4 regions of the Pseudoalteromonas sp. SG45-3 genome follow, and region 1 is predicted to be linked to each of the others. Evidence: predicted binding sites of a transcription regulator. Region 1 holds the regulator's gene; each other region holds the start of a gene.

Region 1 (3,193 bases):
AAAAAAAGTAAAAAAGGCGATAAAGGTCAACCATGAGCACATTAAAAGCAGAACTATTGGCAAAAAGCTATAAAGGTCGTGAAGTTGTAAAAAACGTCGGCCTTGAAGTACAAGCTGGCAGTATAGTTGGCTTACTTGGCCCTAACGGTGCTGGTAAAACAACGACTTTTTATATGATTGTAGGGCTTGTTCCTAGCGACAAAGGTAAAATATCTATTGATGATAACGATATTACTCTTTTACCTATGCATAGTCGTGCTAGATTAGGCATAGGCTACTTACCACAAGAGTCATCGATTTTTAGAAAGCTGACTGTTTATCAAAACTTAATGGCCATTTTAGAAACACGCAAAGAACTAAATAAACAAGCCAGAGAAGACACGCTCAATAACTTATTAGATGAATTTAGCATACAACACATTCGTGATAGCCAAGGTATGGCATTATCGGGTGGAGAACGTCGTCGTGTAGAAATAGCACGAGCGCTGGCAGCAGATCCTAAATTTATATTACTGGATGAACCGTTTGCCGGTGTTGACCCTATTTCGGTATTAGATATAAAGAAAATAATAGAACATCTTAAAAATCGTGGGATTGGTGTATTAATTACCGACCATAACGTAAGAGAGACCCTTGATGTTTGTGAAAAAGCCTACATTGTTTCTCATGGGGAGCTGATTGCATCAGGTACTCCAGAACACGTATTAAATGATAAAACAGTACGCGATGTTTACTTAGGCGAGCAATTTAGGCTGTAACATTTACGCCATGTCTTTAAGCATCTGCTAGTATTAATTATAACAACATAAAAGGATTGTTAGAGATACATGAGGCAATCACTACAGCTGCGCATGGGCCAGCAACTTACAATGACTCCACAGTTGCAACAAGCTATTCGTTTGTTGCAACTCAGTACATTGGATCTCCAGCAAGAAATACAAGAAGCTCTCGACAGTAATCCACTATTAGAGGTTGAAGAGGCAGACTATTCCGAAGACGCTGCTGGTAAAAACGAGCAAAAAGCTGATACCGATGACATAACTGTTAGCGCATCTGCTGATGATGCTCCGAGCGAATATGAACAAGATACTGGTGAAGCACTTGCAAAAGACACGCTAAGTGACGACATGGCTATGGATGTTAGTTGGGATGAGTACATGAGTGCCGCTCCTGCAGCCTCATCAGGTCCAATGCCCGAAGACGAATCAATATACCAAGGCGCCTCTACTGAAACGCTCCATGAGTATTTAATGTGGCAATTACAACTAACGCCATTTAGCCCTACAGACGAAGCTATTGCTATTGCTATTGTAGAAGCTGTCGATGATTCAGGTATTTTAACACTAAGCTGCGAAGAGATTTTAGAAAGCTTTAATCAAGAAAACGAAGATGATAACGAAGTCGAACTTGATGAAATTGAAGCGGTATTAAAACGCATCCAACTGTTTGATCCTGTTGGTATTGCTGCACGTAGTTTACAAGAGTGTTTGTGTATTCAGCTTAATCAATTTGATAAAGAAACACCTTATATTAATGAAACGAAAATGATTTTAACCGAGCATATTGATCTATTAGCAGCTCGCGACTATCGTACATTAATGAAAAAAACTAAGCTCAAAGAAGAAGAGCTTAAAGAAGTAATGACACTAATACATACTCTCAACCCAAAACCTGCAGATACTATTGTAAGGGAAGAATCTGAGTATGTTATTCCTGATGTGTCAGTTAAAAAAATTAAAGGCCGCTGGGTTGTCGAATTAAACCCAGATAGCATGCCTAAAATTCGTGTTAATAGCCAATACGCAGCAATGTCTCGCACTGTAAAATCAAGTGGCGACAGCCAGTTTATTCGCTCACATTTACAAGAAGCTAAATGGTTTATTAAAAGCTTAGAAAGTAGAAACGACACGCTATTAAAAGTTACTAATTGTATTGTTAAGCAACAACAAGGCTTTTTTGAACATGGCCCTGAAGCCATGAAACCAATGGTTTTAAATGATGTGGCTGAAATGGTAGAAATGCACGAATCGACAATTTCGCGTGTTACTACTCAAAAGTACATGCATACACCCCGTGGTATATTTGAGCTTAAATATTTTTTCTCAAGCCATGTAAGTACTGAAAACGGTGGTGAATGTTCATCTACAGCAATACGTGCGCTTATCCGAAAATTAATCGCAGCAGAAAACTCAGCAAAACCATTGAGTGATAGCAAAATAGCGGATATATTGGCTGAGCAAGGAATTAAAGTAGCGAGACGTACAATCGCAAAATACCGCGAATCTCTTGCTATTCCACCGTCAAATCAGCGTAAAAGTCTGATTTAAGACGCTAAACTAAGAGGGTAATGCTTATGCAACTAAACTTAACTGGTCGTCACGTAGAATTAACCGATTCACTAAGAGACTATATTAATACTAAATTTGCGAAGCTTGAAAGACACTCTGATCATATTAATAATGTTCATGTCATTCTCGATGTAGAAAAATTAAATCAAAAAGCAGAAGCCACAATACACGTAAGCGGTGCTGAGCTATTTGCCTCTACAGAACATCAAGATATGTATGCCGCTATTGACTCGTTGATCGACAAGCTCGATCGCCAAGTAATCAAACACAAAGAGAAGCTTGCTCGACACTAATATGATGAAATTAAGTTCACTTATATGCCAGGACTGCAGCAAAGCTGCGGTCCTTTTTAATAGCAAAAAAAGAATTTTAGAGTTCATTAGCGAACTTGCTCACGACAAACTTCCGTATTTACCGCAACAAGATATTCTTAATGCTTTAATGAGCAGAGAGAAATTAGGTAGTACAGGTATAGGGCGTGGCATTGCTATTCCTCATGGAAGAATGAGCGGTGCAGAAGAGCCTTTGGCTTTAGTGCTCGTTAGCGAAACTCCAATAAACTTTGATGCAATCGATAATCGCCCTGTTGATATTTTTGTCGCACTCATCGTACCAGATGGCGATAACCAGCAGCACTTAAAGACTCTAGCAACCATTGCTGATAAACTAAACAACAAAGATTTTTGTAAACAGTTACGCAGTGCAAAATCTGATACTGAGCTTTACCAAGTTATTGTCGATCAATCATAGTTTTATAAAGGGTGTTAAATGGAGTTAATTATCATAAGCGGCCGTTCTGGTTCTGGAAAGTCGGTTGCTTTGCGCGTTGTAGAAGATTTAGGTTA
Region 2 (3,193 bases), on a different contig from region 1:
TACGCCGTGGTGATATTGTTAATGTGTATTCACTGCGTAAAGGCGCAGCAGAAGCCATAGAAGCGGTAGCTCATGGTGATGAAAGCACATCTAAAGTGGTTGGTCGTGCGATTGCCGACATAAAACTTCCTGCGGGTACAACTATTGGCGCAATAGTACGTAATGACGATGTACTGATAGCCCACGATGATACAATTATTATGTCGGGCGATCATGTCATTATGTTTTTAATCGACAAAAAACATATTACCGTTGTAGAAAAACTATTCCAAGTAAGTGCTATATTCCTTTAACTAGTTACGCTAATTAGTTAATTTAAAATACAAAAAAGCCGCTGACTAAGGCGGCTTTAGTGGAGTATCTTCGAATATTGATTACTGTACCTTTGAAAACTCTTCTTTAGAGATTTCACCATTTCCATCAGTATCTAAATCATCAAAAATCTTCACAAGTTGAGGGTTAACCTTCGCTTCTTCCATTGTAATCGCACCGTCGCCATCTGCATCAAAAGAGGCAAAATCTACTGCAGCATATGCTGCTGATGAAGATGCTAAAACGATAACTGCAAGTGTTGTATTGAATGTTTTCATAATAATATTCCTAGTAATATGGGAAGTCCTTTTCAAAGATCCCTGACTGTGAAAAATGTTTAATCTGAAAAAAGATTAGTAATTAGCGAATTCTTCTTTAGAAAGCTCGCCGCTACCGTCGGTATCTAGCTCAATAAATTCAGCCATTAAATCGGTATCGACAGCCGCTTCGCTTGGGCTAATTGTGCCGCTACCATCGATATCAAGGCTGTCAAAATCTGATGCTGCAAATGCAGCTGAAGAAGATGCTAGTACTATAAGTGCTAATGCTTTATTTAAATGTTTCATAACTTAATCCTTCAATGTTCTATCAAAAAAATTGCTTCGTTTAACTTAAAACGTAATTTTTCACTTCCTTGTTATCCTCTTTCGTAAGCTCCCTTGCCTACTTAGGTTGTCTTTGGCAACTCAGGATAAATACTTTTTAATTAAGCTTCTGAAAATTCTTCTTTTGATAACTCACCATTTTGGTCAGTATCAAGCTCAGAAAACATGCTCATTAATTTTGCGTCTACTGATGCTTCTGCTTGGCTAATTGTGCCACTGCCGTCTACATCAAGTGTGTCAAAATCTGTTGCTGCAAAAGCGGCTGAAGAAGATGCAATAGCGATAAGTGCTAAAGTTTTATTAATGCTTTTCATAATATGTATCCTTCAAATTTATGTGTGTGCGATTAAGTATTTCACTTTGAACCACGATTTCGTTCAGTACACCCTGACTATTACAACTTAAATGCCAACATTGAAAAGACATTAACTTTCAATAAGTTAAAAATAAAACGTACAATAATTAGGAATTTTCAGAGTCATTACTGTTGCCTTTTCGCAACACGCTTTAGAGGTAAAGAACTAAAGTTATTAAAAACAAATAGTTATGTTTATATAAAAAGATACATTTTAAAATGTAGAGCTATAAAAGGAGGGATTTTAAAAAACAATTCAGGTTAATTTTAACGAAGTAGCTATAACAACAAAAAACAAGCCATAACAAACAATACGTAAAACACTGTTTTATTTGAATAATATTTTTAATTATATAAAAACAAAAAATACTTTATAAATATCCGCTTAAAACGCCATTTTGTTGCAAATAAGCGAAAAACGATTTATTCAACGGTGGGCTCAAGCGCAGATGGGTCTATAAAATGCTCTTTCATAAAGGTTTTCATTTCATCCTCGCTTGCTAGTAGCTTAATTCCGCAGTGCACACCTGCGGCATGCTCTTTAACACTGCAAATTTCACCTTCAAAATCGTTATCACTACTATTGAGTACGACAGTGCATTGCATATCTTTAATACCTTCAGCTTGCTGATCGCCTCTAATATCAAACATTACACCAGTGAGTGAAATGTCCTTAATAAGGCCTTCAAGTACCCTATCGTCACTTAGTTTTAGCTTTGCAGGTAATAAGGTAGGTATGCGTGTTTGCGAGCGTAGCGCAAATAACTGCACTTGCTTAGGAAAATTAATAAAGACGAGTTTAGCGGGATGAGAGGCTACTGACATAATTTGTTGGCGAAACGCAATAACTTGCCCACCACTACCTTCAATAAGCGCTCTTACAACAACCATTACGCCATCACGTAAATAGTCACTCGCTGCAGGTAAACGCTTAGCATTGGGATAATTTAAAATAATAAACTGTTTATCGAGTAAACCAACTAATTCAGTTTTAACACGCTTACTGCTTGTAGGTGTTAATATTTCTAGGTCGACTAAGCTGCCTACACTTATATGCTTTAGCTTTTCTAAATTTGTTGGCATATCCCTTTTTCCAATATTTTGTAATTTAAAACTTAAGCCGCTCGTTTATCCACGCCAAAAAGTAGGCGTAAATAACACTAATAAAGTAAATATTTCTAGGCGACCAAACACCATTGCAATGGTAAGCAACCATTTAGCTCCATCTGTTATAGCACCATAATGCGACGCTACATCCCCTAAACCAGGCCCTAAGTTATTTAAACAAGCCGCAGTGGCTGAGAACGCAGTTATGTTATCCATACCCGTGCCCATAAGCGCTAACATAATAATAATAAATACAAGCGCATATGCAGAGAAAAATCCCCACACGGCTTCTACTACTTTATCTGGCAACGCCTTACGACCCAGCTTGATTGAATATATAGCACGAGGATGCACTAAACGATTGAGCTCACGCACGCCCTGCAAATAAAGTAAAAATACGCGGACTACTTTCATGCCACCACCGGTAGAGCCTGCACAGCCACCAATAAAGCTCGAAAATATAAGTAAAATAGGTAAAAACAATGGCCATGTTGAAAAGTTATCAGTAGCAAAGCCTGCTGTTGTACTCATTGAAACAGCTTGAAATAACGCCTGATCTAGGGTTTCGTCGCCATTAGCAAATATTTCGTTAGAGGAAAGTACGGTAAAACAAATAACCACCAGCGCTAATTGAATACACAAAAACACCTTAAACTCTGGGTCTCTAATATAAACTTGTATATTTCGGCTCGCCACTGCGGCGTAATGCAGGGAGAAGTTAACAGCGGCAATAATTAAAAAGAACACACAAATAAAGTTAATTACAGGGCTGTCAAAGTGCCCCATGGAGGCGTCGTAAGTAGAAAAACCACCT
Region 3 (3,193 bases), on a different contig from region 1:
TGTGTTATTAGGTTGGCAGTTTAGCGCCAGTGCTGAGCGCATAAAAGATGTGTCTATGGTTGAAGGCGTACGCTCTAACCAGCTAGTTGGTTATGGCTTAGTGGTTGGTTTACCGGGCACTGGCGAGCAAAACTCATACACACAACAAAGTTTTAGAGGCATGTTGAACAGCTTTGGTATTACGCTACCTTCAACTCAAAGTCCTAAAATTAAAAATGTTGCCGCTGTTGCTGTGCATGCTGAATTACCCGCATTTAGAAAACCCGGGCAAACAATAGATATAACGGTTTCTTCTATTGGTAGTGCAGGCAGCTTACGTGGAGGTACTTTACTACAAACTTTTTTAAAAGGTGTAGATGGTAACGTGTATGCAATTGCACAAGGTAGTTTAATTGTCGGTGGCTTAGGCGCACAAGGTCTTGATGGCAGTAAGGTTGTAATTAACACCCCTACAGTTGGCCGTATACCAAATGGCGCTACAGTTGAGCGCGCCGTGGAAAGCCCATTTATGCAAGGCGATTACATTACCTTCAACTTAAACCGCCCAGACTTTACAACGGCAAAACGCCTAGAAAAAACAATTAATGACTTAGTTGGCCCAAATAGCGCACAAGCAATAGATTCTGTTTCTATTCGTGTTATAGCACCACGCGATGCATCCCAGCGTGTATCGTATTTATCAACACTCGAAAACTTAGAATTTAAACCAGCTGACATGGCCGCTAAAATTATAGTTAACTCGCGCACCGGTACAATTGTCATTGGCAAGAACGTTAAGCTTCAGCCTGCGGCTATAACTCATGGTGGCTTAACAGTAACAATTGCAGAACAACAAAACGTGTCACAACCAAATCCGCTAGCAAACGGTGATACAGTTGTCACGCAGCAAAGTATTATTGATGTAAACCAAGATGACTCGCGCGCCTTTGTATTTAATCCAGGCGTAAGCCTTGACGATTTAGTTCGCGCAATTAACGAAGTAGGCGCAGCTCCTGGTGACTTAATGGCTATTTTAGAAGCACTAAAAGAAGCTGGCGCAATTAACGGACAGTTGGTTGTTATATAAATAACCCAAGCCAATAAATAACGTATTACTCAAGCCCTATATTTTTGAAATTAGGGCTTTTTATTTACAGCAACTTAAGTTTATTATTTTTATCTTCCTTGTTTTATCGGTAGTGGCTCAATTTTTGCATTTTTAACTGCATTATTCATTTTGTGTCAAAAAGCCGATGGAAACTAATCATCTCGATAAACAAAACTTTTTTGATTTAGGCAACTTAGATTCACTTCGTAAAGAAGCCTTAACGAGTGGCGATGCATCAACTGATGCTTCTAAAGCTGCGCTCAAAAAAGCGGCCGCACAATTTGAAGCTATTTTTACGCAAATGTTGCTCAAAGGAATGCGCAAAGCTAACGAAGCATTTGAAGACAAAGACAGCCCATTTAATTCAAGTGGCGTAAAGTTTTTTGAAGAAATGCACGACCAGCAACTTTCAACAGAGCTTTCTTCAAATGGCTCGTTAGGCCTTGCCGATTTAATTGTTCAGCAGTTATCGCCTGAGTCTAAAAACTTTATGCCAGGCTCGGTGCTTAGAACAACCAACGATATTTTCAGCGATACGCAAGTCGGATCCGCTCTTCCTCATGAGCAAAAAAATAAGCAACCCGATCTTATCGTTAAGAGTACTAAAGCCGATATTGCTGAGCCTAAAGTCGATACTGCAGAGACTAAAACCGATAGCCCAACATTTAAAAATGCAGAAGAGTTTGTAAGTTCAGTGTGGGAACACGCTAAAACTGCAGCGCAAAAAATTGGTTTAAATCCTGCGGTAATGGTTGCACAAGCGGCACTTGAAACCGGTTGGGGTAAGCACATTATTAACAAAAGTGACGGTGGCAGCTCAAATAACTTGTTTAATATTAAGTCAGATAAAAGCTGGGAAGGCGACAAAGCAAGCAAAGTAACGCTTGAGTTTGAGCAAGGTACACCCGTTAAAAAACAAGCCAGCTTTAGAGCCTACGATTCAATTAAAGATAGCGTGAACGACTTCGTTGATTTTTTAACGCAAAACCCACGCTACAAAGAAGCATTACAAAATACAGCAAAACCAAATGACTTTTTAGATTCATTACAAAAAGCAGGTTATGCAACCGATCCAAATTATGCCAGCAAAATAAAAAAAGTGCTCAATAGCAGCCAGCTAAAAGACATTGCGGCAAACGTGATCCGCCAAGGAGTAGAGTAACATGTCGTTTAATTTATTAAACATTGCCAGTTCTGGGGTTAGAGCAAGTTCGGAGCTACTGCAAACGACAAGTAAAAATATCGCCAATGTTAATACCGAAGGCTATGTGCGCGAGCGTACAGAGTTTACTACTATGGTTGACAACCAAGTAGGGCGAGGCGAAACATACCGATTACTAAACGAGTTTGCTCAGTCACAGCTAAATCGTGACACCTCTAATAAATCGTTTTTCGATCAGTTTATTACAGAGGCAAATCGAGTTGATACTATTTTTTCTGAAGAGTCGAATAATCTATCGACTGGCATTAACTCTTTATTTAATAACGTACAAGAAGCGCTTAATCAACCGTCATCTACCGTTGCTCGCTCATTAGTAATGACCGACGCGCAAAGCTTAATTGATCAAATGGATAGGCTTTCTGGCATCGTGCTTGATCAAAAAAGTGTAGTGAACGAGCAGCTTGAAATTTTTTCAGACGAAGCAAACTCACTCATTCAAAGTATTAGCACGCTAAATCAAAATATTGCAGCAGTTAATGGCACTAATAACGCCGCAGATGCCAGCTCTACCTATAACGAACGCGATAAAGCAATACGCGACTTGTCAGAGCTAATAGACATAGAAACGCTTGATGGTCCAAATGGCGAAAAACTCGTTTTTATGGGCACAGGCGAAGCGGTTGTTATGCAAAATGGCGCATTTAACTTATTTTCGATGACAGGGGATCCTGATCCTAACTTTAAAGAATTCACGCTTGACGTTAATGGTGGCAAAGCTGTGCCGCTTGAAGTTGATGTAAGCAAGCTTAAAGGCAAAATTGGCGGTTTACTTGCTTTTAGAGATGACATATTAGTCCCTGCGCAAAACCAAATTGGTCAAATGGGCTTAGCTATTGCTGATGCATTTAACGAACAAAACAAATTGGGTATGGATGCAACAGGTC
Region 4 (3,193 bases), on a different contig from region 1:
GTGTTTAATTTCAATTTCTGTGGCGCGAAGGATTGCTTTACTACGGGAAACTTCTGATTCAAAAGCAGTTGTATCAAGGCGCATTAACATATCGCCTTGTTTAACTCCTTGGCCTTCTTGAACAAATATTTTATCTACTCGGCCTGTCACTTCAGAGCGTAATTGCACTTGTGTATTAAAAACTAAATTACCTGAAGCCATTATTGAGTCAGCAATGTCGCCAAGCTCTACTTGAGCAATATTTACTTCGGCTTGTTTTTCATCGCCAGAAATTTGCTTTGACACAATTAGGGCTATAAATGCGCCTACAGCGAGTGTGATGATTATTGCTTTTTTCATTTTATCTATCCGTGAATTAAGTAATGTGGAGCTAGTATCTACCTCCACTTAAGAGTTAACTTGCTGCAATGATTGCCCAAATACCAAAAATAATAATTGAAGGAAGAGCAGAGAATAGGAGTGCTTTGTTAGTTGAAAAATTAGTCCAGCATTTTAAGCCGATCATTCCCAGCGCAATGCTCCAAAAGCTAAATAAGTTTATTGATTCTAATAAGCTATAAAAAGGATGGCCAATTTCAAGTCCTATTATTAATTGGTTAATAGATGCGTAGCTATATACGGCTTGTTGAGATATTTGATCTGTACTTGCACTTAGTACAAGAGCAATTGTTCCTAGGCTTGAAATAACAACTGGCATCATTGTCCAGGTAGCGAATCCATACCAAGCTCCGTAGCTATGTTCTGATTCAGGATCTTGTTTAGCCACAAGCATATAATAAAGTGCCATTAATGCATTCATGATAGCCAGCGCAATTACGCCGCCAAACAAACCAAACCATATTTGGCCTTCTGCATTTTGCTCTATACTTTGGCGAATCATTTTTTGCTCGCCAATCGTCGCATCAATAGTTGATGCTGCTACTTGCTCATTAATCAAAAACTGCATATCAACAGTGGAATAAAAAATATAAATACTCGCCATTGAAACTAAAGACATGACTATAAAAGCAAGCCATGACCAACCTTTGGCGTGTTCAACACCATTGAAAGCTTTACTAGGACTTATATAAATATCGAGTAGGGCGCTAAACGCGTTAGGTGATTTCATTATTATTCCTTTATACCTATTTTATGGCTAGGCAGTTATAAATGCCCAGTGACTAGGTAATAGAATAAAGGAAAATGTATGTATTGTTTTCATTCAATTGTAACGTTTTGTTAACAGGTGTGAGGGGTCTTGTTCAAAAACGAGAAAAGGGCCAAAAGGCCCTTCGTGTCGCAGCAAGTAACACATTCTTTCTTATAAATTAAAGTCTACAGAATAAGCAACGTAAGCTTTAATATCTGAGTCATCCATATCTGTATCAGATAAACCAAAAGTGAAACCATCTTTCGAAATTGATACACCGTAATCTAAGATATTATCATCGCCAATAAAGTCACCAGAGTAGTGGCCTAAGTGAAGTGCCATTTCAGTGCCGTTACTGCCAATAGCAAAACCGTAGTCAGCTGTCAGGTAAAGTGAATCACCAAAGTCTGTACCATCACCACTTGCAGCTGATGTTGCAAGTACTGAAGCACCAAATGTAAAGCCTTCAACACTGATGCTACCGTAAATTTCAGAAAAATCTGCGTCAGCTTCAGAAGCTGCATCTGGGTAAGCGTAATAAATATAGCCAACATCATAGCTAACGCTTTCGTTAATGTCGCCACCAAAGCCTGCATATAAATCAAGCTCATAGGTCATTTCATCTGCCCACGATGCATTTGAAGCCCAAGTACCTGCATAAAAGCCCGATTCATTAGCGTAATCAATACCGCCTGAAATAGCTGCATCGCCCCCAGTTTGCTCTTGACCACGCCATAAGTAGTTTGATGTTGCCGCTGCGTTTGCTGTTACTTCAGCATGTACGGCTGTTGACGTTAAAGATGTTGCGCCCATTAATGCTATAGCACTTATAGCGATGGTTTTTTTTAGTTTTAGCATGTCCATTTCCCGTTATATGATTTTTGCTCGCCAAGGTTTTTATTATGTATTCGGAACCTTTAGGCTGACGGCTTTTTATTGTTTAACTAACGAGATAATTGCACTGTATGTGCCAGCTTCATTATTTTTTATTAAAAATTATTTTTATACATTAAAAACATGAGCTTGTATTTTATAGATTGAGAAGAGATATGGTATGTAGGAAGATGTTGCGCACACTGCTGGTGCATAAATTAACCTAGCCGCACCATAAAAGTACGGCTAAATTAGAAGTTTTTAGCCAAATATAGTGCGCATAAGGCTAATTGTTTCGTTTACACTACGACCTTTTTGAACTTCACTCACAATTGAATCGCGCTTACTGCGAATGTGCTCAGGAATATCGTCAGCAGCAAGTGCGCGGTCTACTAAAATTTCTGCAGACTCTTTACCTCTACGCTGAGTTTTACCTGTCGTAGTTGTAGTTCGTTTAGGCTTACTTAACAGTTTGATGTAGTTAGAGTTATCTGGTGTTTTAGCATCAGCATAGTGAAAGAAACATGGGATTAGTGCTTTAATAGCAACTAATTGTTCTTCTAACTCATTACTAGGTTTAGCCATTTTGTACCATGACATAGCTTGAATACCTTTTACAATATCTTGCCAGTAACGCTCAAAATCACTATTTTTTAGTTTAGAAACACCAAGGGCACCGCATAATGCATCTAATCGATTGTTTGTGATCGGAGTAAATATATCAGGGCGACGCATTGCAAGTAGTCGTGTTGCAGGCGCAAGTGTTGGTTTTTCATTATTGTCGGTGAATATTTTTGAATAAGCAGCAACAAATTGTTGATATTCGTATTGAGTAATGTCACCTTCTAGTGGAATATTTACTAGTGCATCGTCAAAGGCACCTGGTAAATCGCTAAGCATTTGATGAAAGCTCTTCGCACTTTTTGTTGATGCAAACCATTCAACGTCAAAGTTATATGTGCTTGGATCAAGTGATGCCATGTGCTTACCGCTAAACGCAAGTAAGTCTTCAGGAATCATATCTTTAAGAGATTGTTCACGAATGCTCTTAATGTAGTCTACTAAGCGAAGCTGTTCATCAAGAGCAATAACGTCTTTGTGTTGTTCTACAAATACACTTACTACAGGCCACGGAGCAATACGTAAAGTTTTAACCTGTAAAAAGCTGATAGCTGAAATAAGCTGATCGTG

The links. The regulator sigma-54, encoded in region 1, starts transcription at its own class of promoters, with help from an activator protein. The targets are predictions, from matches to a motif close to GTTGGCACGNNNNTNGNNT.
Region 2: H5126_RS18915 (EF-hand domain-containing protein) is a predicted target of sigma-54. The motif match lies at 1,312-1,330, and genes of this name have one in related genera.
Region 3: flgJ (flagellar assembly peptidoglycan hydrolase FlgJ) is a predicted target of sigma-54. The motif match lies at 1,178-1,196, and genes of this name have one in related genera.
Region 4: H5126_RS16360 (TorF family putative porin) is a predicted target of sigma-54. The motif match lies at 2,086-2,104, and genes of this name have one in related genera.

The regions. Positions count from the first base shown of each region.
Region 1 covers NZ_JACJEN010000004.1:228,601-231,793, forward strand. Annotated here, with positions in the region: gene lptA (lipopolysaccharide transport periplasmic protein LptA) at 1-36, shown strand, start outside; gene lptB (LPS export ABC transporter ATP-binding protein) at 33-758, shown strand; gene H5126_RS07175 (RNA polymerase factor sigma-54) at 828-2,327, shown strand; gene hpf (ribosome hibernation promoting factor) at 2,354-2,641, shown strand; gene ptsN (PTS IIA-like nitrogen regulatory protein PtsN) at 2,646-3,098, shown strand; gene rapZ (RNase adapter RapZ) at 3,117-3,193, shown strand, end outside.
Region 2 covers NZ_JACJEN010000024.1:9,163-12,355, forward strand. Annotated here, with positions in the region: gene trkA (Trk system potassium transporter TrkA) at 1-293, shown strand, start outside; gene H5126_RS18905 (EF-hand domain-containing protein) at 375-590, opposite strand; gene H5126_RS18910 (calmodulin) at 666-878, opposite strand; gene H5126_RS18915 (EF-hand domain-containing protein) at 1,019-1,231, opposite strand; gene H5126_RS18920 (flagellar brake protein) at 1,696-2,355, opposite strand; gene H5126_RS18925 (TrkH family potassium uptake protein) at 2,401-3,193, opposite strand, start outside.
Region 3 covers NZ_JACJEN010000013.1:15,209-18,401, forward strand. Annotated here, with positions in the region: gene H5126_RS14240 (flagellar basal body P-ring protein FlgI) at 1-1,066, shown strand, start outside; gene flgJ (flagellar assembly peptidoglycan hydrolase FlgJ) at 1,233-2,249, shown strand; gene flgK (flagellar hook-associated protein FlgK) at 2,251-3,193, shown strand, end outside.
Region 4 covers NZ_JACJEN010000016.1:96,203-99,395, forward strand. Annotated here, with positions in the region: gene H5126_RS16350 (efflux RND transporter periplasmic adaptor subunit) at 1-339, opposite strand, end outside; gene H5126_RS16355 (YIP1 family protein) at 395-1,108, opposite strand; gene H5126_RS16360 (TorF family putative porin) at 1,301-1,987, opposite strand; gene H5126_RS16365 (hypothetical protein) at 2,264-3,193, opposite strand, start outside.